2 regions of the Streptomyces ficellus genome follow, and region 1 is predicted to be linked to the other one. Evidence: riboswitches for the same ligand, from Rfam matches in the RefSeq annotation. Region 1 holds a riboswitch; the other holds the start of a gene.
What was found. Region 1 has a riboswitch for glycine ahead of gcvT (glycine cleavage system aminomethyltransferase GcvT). Riboswitches for the same ligand answer to the same signal wherever they lie in the genome.
Positions count from the first base shown of each region.

Region 1 (4,408 bases):
CTGGGCGCCCGAGTGCGGCTGGACGTTGGCGTGCTCGGCCCCGAAGAGCTCCTTGATGCGGTCGATGGCGATCTGCTCGACCACGTCGACGTGCTCGCAGCCGCCGTAGTAGCGGCGGCCGGGGTAGCCCTCGGCGTACTTGTTGGTCAGGACGGAGCCCTGCGCCTCCATGACCGCGACCGGGGCGAAGTTCTCCGAGGCGATCATCTCGAGGGTGGACTGCTGACGGTGGAGCTCGGCGTCGACGGCGGCGGCGACGTCCGGGTCCAGCTCGTGGAGAGGGGTGTTCAGAAGCGACATCGGAGAGGGTCCTTAGCTGCCGGAGAACGCGGTGTACTCGTCGGCGGAGAGCAGGTCCTTCGGCTCCTCCGCGACACGAACCTTGAAGAGCCAGCCGCCCTCGAACGGGGCGGTGTTCACCAGCGACGGGTCGTCGACGACGTCCTGGTTGGCCTCGACGACCTCGCCGGTCACCGGGGAGTACAGGTCGCTGACCGACTTGGTCGACTCCAGCTCACCACAGGTCTCACCCGCGGTCACCGTGTCACCGACCTCGGGGAGCTGCACGTACACGACGTCGCCGAGGGCGTTCGCCGCGTGCTCCGTGATGCCGACCGCCGACACGCCGTCCTCGGCGGCCGACAGCCACTCGTGCTCCTTGCTGTAGCGAAGCTGCTGGGGGTTGCTCATGACGCAAATTCTCCTGTACGCGGGGGAGTGCTGGTGCACGGGGTGGACGGGGTGGACGGACGGGTGGTGCGGGCGGTCACTTCTGGCGCTTGTAGAAGGGAAGCGCAACGACCTCGTACGGCTCATGAGTACCGCGGATGTCGACGCCGACCCCCTCGGTGCCCGGCGCGGCGTGCGCGGCGTCCACGTACGCCATGGCGATCGGCCGGCCCAGGGTCGGCGACGGGGCGCCCGAGGTGACCTCGCCGATCACCTTGCCGTCCGCGACCACGGACATCCCGGCGCGCGGCACCCGGCGGCCCTCGGCGATCAGGCCCACCAGCTTGCGCGGCGGGGCGATCTGCGCCCGCTCGGCGGCGGCCGTGAGGGCCTCCCGGCCGGTGAAGTCGCCCTCCTTCTCGAACTTGACCACCCGGCCCAGCCCCGCGTCGAACGGGGTCAGGGCCGTCGTCAGCTCGTGCCCGTACAGCGGCATGCCCGCCTCCAGGCGCAGCGTGTCGCGGCAGGACAGCCCGCACGGGATCAGGCCCACCGGGGCGCCCGCCTCCAGCAGCGCCCGCCACAGCTGCTCGGCGTGCCGCGGCTCCACGAACAGCTCGAAGCCGTCCTCGCCCGTGTAACCCGTACGGGCGATCAGCGCGGGGACGCCCGCGACCGTGCCGGGCAGACCGGCGTAGTACTTCAGCCCGTCCAGGTCGGCGTCGGTCAGCGACTTCAGGATGCCGGGCGACTCCGGGCCCTGGACGGCGAGCAGCGCGTACGCGTCGCGGTCGTCGCGCACGACGGTGTCGAAACCGCCGGCGCGGGCGGTGAGGGCGTCCAGCACGATCTGCGCGTTGGAGGCGTTGGCGACGACCATGTACTCGGTCTCGCCGAGCCGGTACACGATCAGGTCGTCGAGGATGCCGCCGTCCTCCTGGCAGATCATCGTGTAGCGGGCGCGGCCGACGCCGACGCTGCCGATGTTGCCGACGAGCGCGAAGTTCAGGAAGTCCGCTGCCTGCGGCCCTGTGACGGTGATCTCACCCATGTGGGAGAGGTCGAAGAGTCCGGCCTTCGTACGGACGGCGTTGTGCTCGTCGCGCTCGCTCCCGTACCGCAGCGGCATGTCCCAGCCCGCGAAGTCGGTCATGGTCGCGCCCAGCGCACGATGCACGGCATCGAGGGCGGTCAGGCGGGGGGCAGTGCTCATGGATGTGGCTCCCAGGTCCCAGGGCGGGCATGGCTCGAAGACGATCCTCCCCATCTGTCATCGGAACCTGAGAGGTTCACCGTGACCTCGGCGTACGCCGTACGCGCGGTCCTCGGCTTGCACCTTGGGTGGAGCCGCCGGGGCGGCCCGCTTTTCAGATCTGCCTCATCCACGCGGTACGGGGCCTGAGAGATTCAAGGGAGGAACTTGCTCCTTCGGCGCCCGGGCGGACCCGGAACTCTCCCGCGCGGATTCAAGCGGCCGGTATGCGGTTGTGGCGCACGAATGTGCGTCGGCGCGCACATCATTGCACGCGGTGTCCCCTCGGCAAATCGCTTGTGACTTATTACCCTTTCTTTACACTTCTTGGGCAAGGGTCGGGTCAACCGACCCAGGGATCCGGCAGGGGTTCTAGCAGGGGGAGTAGCGATGACGTTGCAGCACAGCGGGGCGTACGCGACCACCACGGGAGTGCCCGCACAGCCCGGTCTGCCCGCGCGCGGCCGGGCGGCCGCGACGCCCGCCCTGCCGGTCGTGCGCGACCTGCGGGACCGGGACGGGCGCTGCCCCCGGGCGCTGACCTTCGCGCCCGGCGACCTGGTGGTCGTCTCGGGCCTGCCCGGCAGCGGCAAGTCCACCCTGATCGCCCGGACGGCCCAGGGCCTCGGCATCGACTCGCAGGACGCCCGGGAGCGCTGGGAGCGCCGCGTGCCCGGCCTCCTGCCGTACGCGGTCTACCGCCCCCTCGTCCGGCTCGCCCACTACGGGGGCCTGTGGCGCACGCTGCGCTCCGGGCGGAGCGTCGTCGTCCACGACTGCGGCACCCAGGCCTGGGTGCGGCGCTGGCTCGCCCGGGAGGCCGCCCGGCGGGGCCGCGCCCTGCACCTGGTCCTGCTGGACGTCACCCCCGGCACCGCCCGGGAGGGCCAGCGCGAGCGGGGCCGCGGCGTGTCCGGGTACGCCTTCGGACGGCACCGCCGCGCGGTGGGGCGCCTGGTGCGGGACGCGCAGCGGGGCGTCGTGCCGCGCGGGTGCGCGTCAGCGGTCCTGCTGGACCGGCCCGCCGCGTCCGCGCTCACCCGGATCGCGTTCCCCTGATCCGCCGCCCCGCGGCCCCGCGTTAGGGTGCTGCGGGCAGCGACAGGCACACGCGGGGAAGGACCAGGAGCACCAGTGGACACTGCATGGCCGGGCAACGAGCTCGAAGAGGTGCTCGCCGCCTCGCTCGGCAACCCCGCGGCCGGCGGCCGCCTCGTCGAGGTCCTGGGCCGCAGCCACGTCTGGGTGCCCCTGCCGAACGGCGGCGCACCCGACAGCCGCGACCTGGACCTGCCCACCCTGGACCTCGACGGGCAGGTCTACGTGCCGGTCTTCAGCTCCGAGGCCCAGTTCGTCGCCTGCGCCGGCGCCCACATGCCCTACGCGGTCGCCCCGGCCGTCGAGTTCGCCCGCGGCCTGCCGCCCCAGGTCGGCATCGCCGTGAACCCCGGCGGCGCCGTCGGCGCCCCACTGCCCCCGCTCGTGGTCGCCGAGCTCTGCCGCGCCGGACGCACCCCGCTCGACGGCCCGGCCAGCGGCGGCCGGGTGCGGCTGTTCGAGCCGGACTGGCAGGAGGACCCGGTCGGCCTGCTGTCCGCCGCCTCCGCCGAGTTCGACGCCACCGGCACGGTGCTGACCGCGCGCCGCTGCCTCGCGAGCGTCGAGGGCGACAGCCCGTCCCTCTTCATCGGCGTGCAGCTCTCCTCCTGGGAGGGCGCCGAGCGCAACGTACCCATGGACGCCCTCGGCCGGGCGCTGGGGCGGGCCCAGGCGGCGGTGCCGTGGCCGGTCAACCTGGTGCTGCTCGACGTCGCACAGGACCCGGTGGCCGACTGGATGCTGGAGAAGGTGCGGCCCTTCTACCGGCGCGGGCACGCATAAGCTGGTCGGGTGGACGGAAGAGGGGCGGGACCCAGGGTGAGCGCGTCAGGCACCGCGGCGGCCGGAGCGGCGGCCGGACAGGTCGAGCACATGCTGAGCCAGGTGACGCCCGGGCGCCACGACACCTACGAGGCACTCCTGCACGCCCTCGCCGAGGGCCGGCTGTGGATGCTCCTCTGGCACGGCCGGGCCGGCTCGCCCGACGCCCAGTACGGCAACATGGAGGTCGACGGCCTCGGGTACGCCCCCTGCGTCACCTCCGCCCAGGAGCTCGCCGTCTCCGGCTGGAACCGCGCCCACGAGGTCGTCGCCGGCCGTGACATCGCCCGCGCCCTCTACCCCGACCACTGGGGCGTCTGGCTCAACCCGCACGCCCCGGGCGGCGGGGTCGGCATCCCGTGGCCCGACCTGCGCCGGATCGCCACCGGCCTCGACCGGATGCCCGCGGGCCCGCTGAAGCTGTCCGAACCGGGCATCCAGCTCCCGCAGTTCTACGCCCTGCTCACCCAGAACGCCCACCGCACGCCCGCCGTCCGCGCGCTGCGCCGCGCCTGGGTCCAGCCCGCCCTCGGCACCCCGTACCTCGCCATCGGGCTGGACCTGTAC
Region 1 covers NZ_CP034279.1:2,107,358-2,111,765, reverse strand. The annotation lists gene glyA (serine hydroxymethyltransferase) at 1-300, opposite strand, end outside; gene gcvH (glycine cleavage system protein GcvH) at 313-690, opposite strand; gene gcvT (glycine cleavage system aminomethyltransferase GcvT) at 767-1,882, opposite strand; glycine riboswitch at 2,047-2,138, opposite strand; gene EIZ62_RS09045 (AAA family ATPase) at 2,312-2,980, shown strand; gene EIZ62_RS09040 (enhanced serine sensitivity protein SseB) at 3,056-3,802, shown strand; gene EIZ62_RS09035 (enhanced serine sensitivity protein SseB C-terminal domain-containing protein) at 3,839-4,408, shown strand, end outside.

Region 2 (4,408 bases), 4.2 Mb from region 1:
TCGGTGCGCATCCTGCCGGGTGTGGGGCCCGCCACCGGAGAGCATCTGCGGCGGGCCGGCATGACGACGGTGGCGGACCTGGCGGCGGCGGGCGAGGACGAGCTGGTACGGCTGCTGGGCAAGGCGCACGGGGAGTCGCTGTACCGGATGGCGCTCGGGTACGACGACCGGCCGGTGGTGGCCGAGCGGGACGCCAAGTCCGTGTCGGTGGAGGACACCTTCGACGTCGACCTGCACGACCGGGTGCGGGTGCGCACGGAGGTGGAGCGGCTGGCCGAGCGGTGCGTGCGGCGCTTGCGCGCAGCGGGGCGCTCGGGGCGGACGGTGGTGCTCAAGGTGCGGAGGTACGACTTCTCGACGCTGACCCGGTCCGAGACCCTGCGCGGTCCGACGGACGACCCGGTGGTGGTGCGGGAGGCGGCGGCACGGCTGCTGGAGTCGGTGGACACCACCGGTGGCGTCCGCCTGCTGGGTGTGGGCGTCACGGGGCTCGCGGACTTCACGCAGGAGGACCTGTTCGCCCAGGCCGCCGCGGAGCGGGCGGAGGCGGAGCAGGCCGAGGCGGAGCGGGGTGCGCCGGCAGGAGTGGCCGCCGGGGCCGACCCGGCAGGGGCGGGTCCGGGTGGGGCGGGCGCGCCGGTGGGGCCGGAGGCGGTTGCGGGGGACGCGGTGGACGCGGCTGAGGGGGGCCGCGTGGCCGGTGCCGCGGTAGGAACCGGCGGCGCGCAGGAGCCGAGTGCCGTCGCGGGTGACGGGGAAGCGCGGACGTGGATGGCCGGCCAGGACGTGCGGCACGCGGAGTACGGGCCGGGGTGGGTGCAGGGCAGCGGCCTGGGGCGGGTCACCGTCCGGTTCGAGGAGCCCGGGTCGTCGCAGCCCGGGCGGGTGCGGACGTTCAGGGCCGGTGATCCGGACCTGGAGCCGTCCGACCCGCTGCCCCTCGTGCCGGGTCAGTCCTCCTGGCCGGCGAGCCTGCCGAAGTCACGGTCCGAGGAGGGAGGCGGGGGGAGCGCGAGCCCGTAGTGGTGGTAGAGCTGGAGCTCCTGCTCGGGGGACAGGTGGCGGCCGACCCCGAAGTCGGGGGCGTCCTTGATCAGGGCCCGTTCGTACGGGACGTGGAGGCCGTCGTCCGCGAGGTCGCTGGGCTCCAGCGGGACGAAGGCGTCGCGGCTGAAGAGGCCCGTGCGCACCGCGGCCCACTCCGGGACGCCGGTCGCGTCGTCCAGGTACACCTCGTCGATGGTGCCGATCTTGTGGCCGTTGCGGTCGAAGGCTTTGCGGCCGATCAGGCTGCGCGGATCGATGTCGGTCTGCACGGTCCCTCCAACTGGTCGCAACCGCTCTGTCAACACTACGAAAGTGCACATCGGTGACGTCGGCCACTCGAGGGATGGGGCGGGGACCTCGCTGGTAGGCTGGCAAATGGCCGCTGACCCCGTGCGGGAGAGTCCTCCGGAGAAACCTTTCGGAGGCGCCGAAGGAGCAAATCCTCCCCGGAATCTCTCAGGCACCCGGTACCGCACGGACGAGGTCACTCTGGAAAGCAGGGCGGGCGTCGGACGGCATCCGCTCTCACCGACGGTGAAAGCCGGCCCGCCCCTCGGGGAGGTCCGGTGAAGCTCTCAGGTTGAGATGACAGAGGGGGAGGCCGTCCGGGCACCCGCGCCGTGGTGCCCCTCGCAGGTCGTATCGACCAGGAGGCCCCCGCCATGACCGCCAACCGCATTCCGCTCTCCGTACTCGAACAGGGCATCCCGTTCGAGCAGCGGCACATCGGGCCCGACGAGGAGGCCCGCGCCAAGATGCTGGCGCAGGTCGGCTACGGTTCGCTCGACGAGCTCACGGCTGCCGCGGTGCCGGATGTGATCAAGAGCGCCGAGGCCCTCGGGCTGCCCGGCGCGCGCACCGAGGCCGAGGTCCTCGCCGAACTGCGCTCCCTCGCCGACCGCAACCAGGTGCTGGCCCCGATGATCGGCCTCGGCTACCACGGCACGTTCACGCCGCCGGTCATCCTGCGCAACGTCATGGAGAACCCCGCCTGGTACACCGCGTACACGCCGTACCAGCCGGAGATCTCGCAGGGCCGCCTGGAGGCGCTGCTCAACTTCCAGACCATGGTCGCCGACCTCACCGGGCTGCCGACCTCCGGCGCCTCGCTGCTGGACGAGGGCACCGCCGCCGCCGAGGCCATGTCGCTGGCCCGCCGCGTCGGCAAGGTCAAGAAGGGCGTCTTCCTGATCGACGCCGACGCCCTGCCCCAGACCATCGCCGTCATCGAGACCCGCGCCGAGCCGACCGGTGTCGAGGTCGTCGTCGCCGACCTGAGCGACGGCATCCCCGCCGAGATCGCCGAGCGCGGCGTCTTCGGTGTGCTGCTCCAGTACCCCGGTGCCTCCGGTGCCGTACGCGACATCAAGCCGGTCATCGACCAGGCCCACGAGCTGGGCGCCATCGTGACCGTCTCCGCCGACCTGCTGGCGCTGACCCTCCTCACCTCGCCGGGCGAGCTGGGCGCCGACATCGCGGTCGGCACCACCCAGCGCTTCGGCGTCCCCATGGGCTTCGGCGGTCCGCACGCCGGCTACATGGCCGTCCGCGACACGTTCGCCCGCAGCCTTCCGGGCCGGCTCGTCGGCGTCTCCGTCGACGCCGACGGCAACAAGGCGTACCGCCTGGCGCTCCAGACGCGTGAGCAGCACATCCGCCGGGAGAAGGCCACCAGCAACATCTGCACCGCACAGGTGCTGCTCGCCGTCATGGCCGGCATGTACGCCGTCTACCACGGCCCCGACGGACTCCAGCAGATCGCCCAGCGCGTCCACCGCTACGCCGTCGTGCTCGCCGACGGGCTCCGCGCGGGCGGCGTGGACGTCGTCCACGACACCTTCTTCGACACCGTCACCGTCCGCGTACCCGGCCGGGCCGCCGAGGCCGTCGCCGCCGCCCGCGAGAACGGGGTCAACCTCCGTCTCGTCGACGCCGACCACGTCTCCGCCGCCTGCGACGAGACCACCGCCCGCGCCCAGATCGTGGCCGTGTGGGACGCGTTCGGCGTGCGGGGCGACATCGAGGCGCTGGACGCCGCCGCGGGCGAGGTGCTGCCCGAGGCGAGCCTGCGCTCCGACGCGTACCTCACCCACCCCGTCTTCCACGCCCACCGCTCCGAGACGGCGATGCTGCGCTACCTGCGCAGGCTCGCCGACCGGGACTACGCGCTCGACCGCGGCATGATCCCGCTCGGCTCCTGCACCATGAAGCTGAACGCGACCACCGAGATGGAGCCGGTGACCTGGCCCGAGTTCGGCCAGATCCACCCCTTCGCGCCGGTCGACCAGGCCCAGGGCTATCTGACCCTGATCCGTGAGCTGGAGGAGCGCCTCGCCGAGGTCACCGGCTACGACAAGGTCTCCATCCAGCCCAACGCGGGTTCGCAGGGCGAGCTGGCCGGCCTGCTCGCCGTCCGCGCGTACCACCGCGCCAACGGCGACACGCAGCGCACCATCTGCCTGATCCCGTCCTCCGCGCACGGCACCAACGCCGCCAGCGCCGTGATGGCCGGGATGAAGGTCGTGGTCGTCAAGACCGCCGACGACGGCGAGATCGACGTCGAGGACCTGCGCGCCAAGATCGAGCAGTACCGCGACCAGCTGTCCGTCCTGATGATCACCTACCCGTCCACGCACGGCGTGTTCGAGGAGCACGTCGCGGACATCTGCGCCCAGGTCCACGAGGCCGGCGGCCAGGTGTACGTCGACGGCGCCAACCTCAACGCGCTGGTCGGCCTGGCGAAGCCCGGCGAGTTCGGCGGCGACGTCTCGCACCTGAACCTGCACAAGACGTTCTGCATCCCGCACGGCGGCGGTGGCCCCGGCGTCGGCCCGGTCGGCGTGCGCGAGCACCTCGCCCCCTACCTGCCCAACCACCCGCTCCAGCCGAGCGCGGGCCCGGACACCGGGGTCGGCCCGATCTCGGCCGCCCCGTGGGGCTCGGCCGGCATCCTGCCGATCTCCTGGGCGTACGTCCGGCTCATGGGCGGCGAGGGCCTCAAGCGCGCCACGCAGGTCGCCGTCCTCGCGGCCAACTACATCGCCAAGCGCCTGGAGCCGCACTACCCGGTGCTCTACACCGGCCCGGCCGGGCTCGTCGCCCACGAGTGCATCGTGGACCTGCGCCCGATCTCCAAGGCGACCGGCGTCAGCGTCGACGACATCGCCAAGCGTCTGATCGACTACGGCTTCCACGCCCCGACCATGTCGTTCCCGGTGGCCGGCACCCTGATGATCGAGCCGACCGAGAGCGAGGACCTGACCGAGCTCGACCGGTTCTGCGACACGATGATCGCGATCCGCGGTGAGATCGAGAAGGTCGCGTCGGGCGAGTGGCCCGCGGACGACAACCCGCTGCGCAA
Region 2 covers NZ_CP034279.1:6,266,327-6,270,734, forward strand. The annotation lists gene EIZ62_RS28120 (DNA polymerase IV) at 1-1,023, shown strand, start outside; gene EIZ62_RS28125 (PRC-barrel domain-containing protein) at 951-1,316, opposite strand; glycine riboswitch at 1,431-1,530, shown strand; gene gcvP (aminomethyl-transferring glycine dehydrogenase) at 1,710-4,408, shown strand, end outside.
Region 2: another riboswitch for glycine. It lies ahead of gcvP (aminomethyl-transferring glycine dehydrogenase); the one in region 1 lies ahead of gcvT (glycine cleavage system aminomethyltransferase GcvT).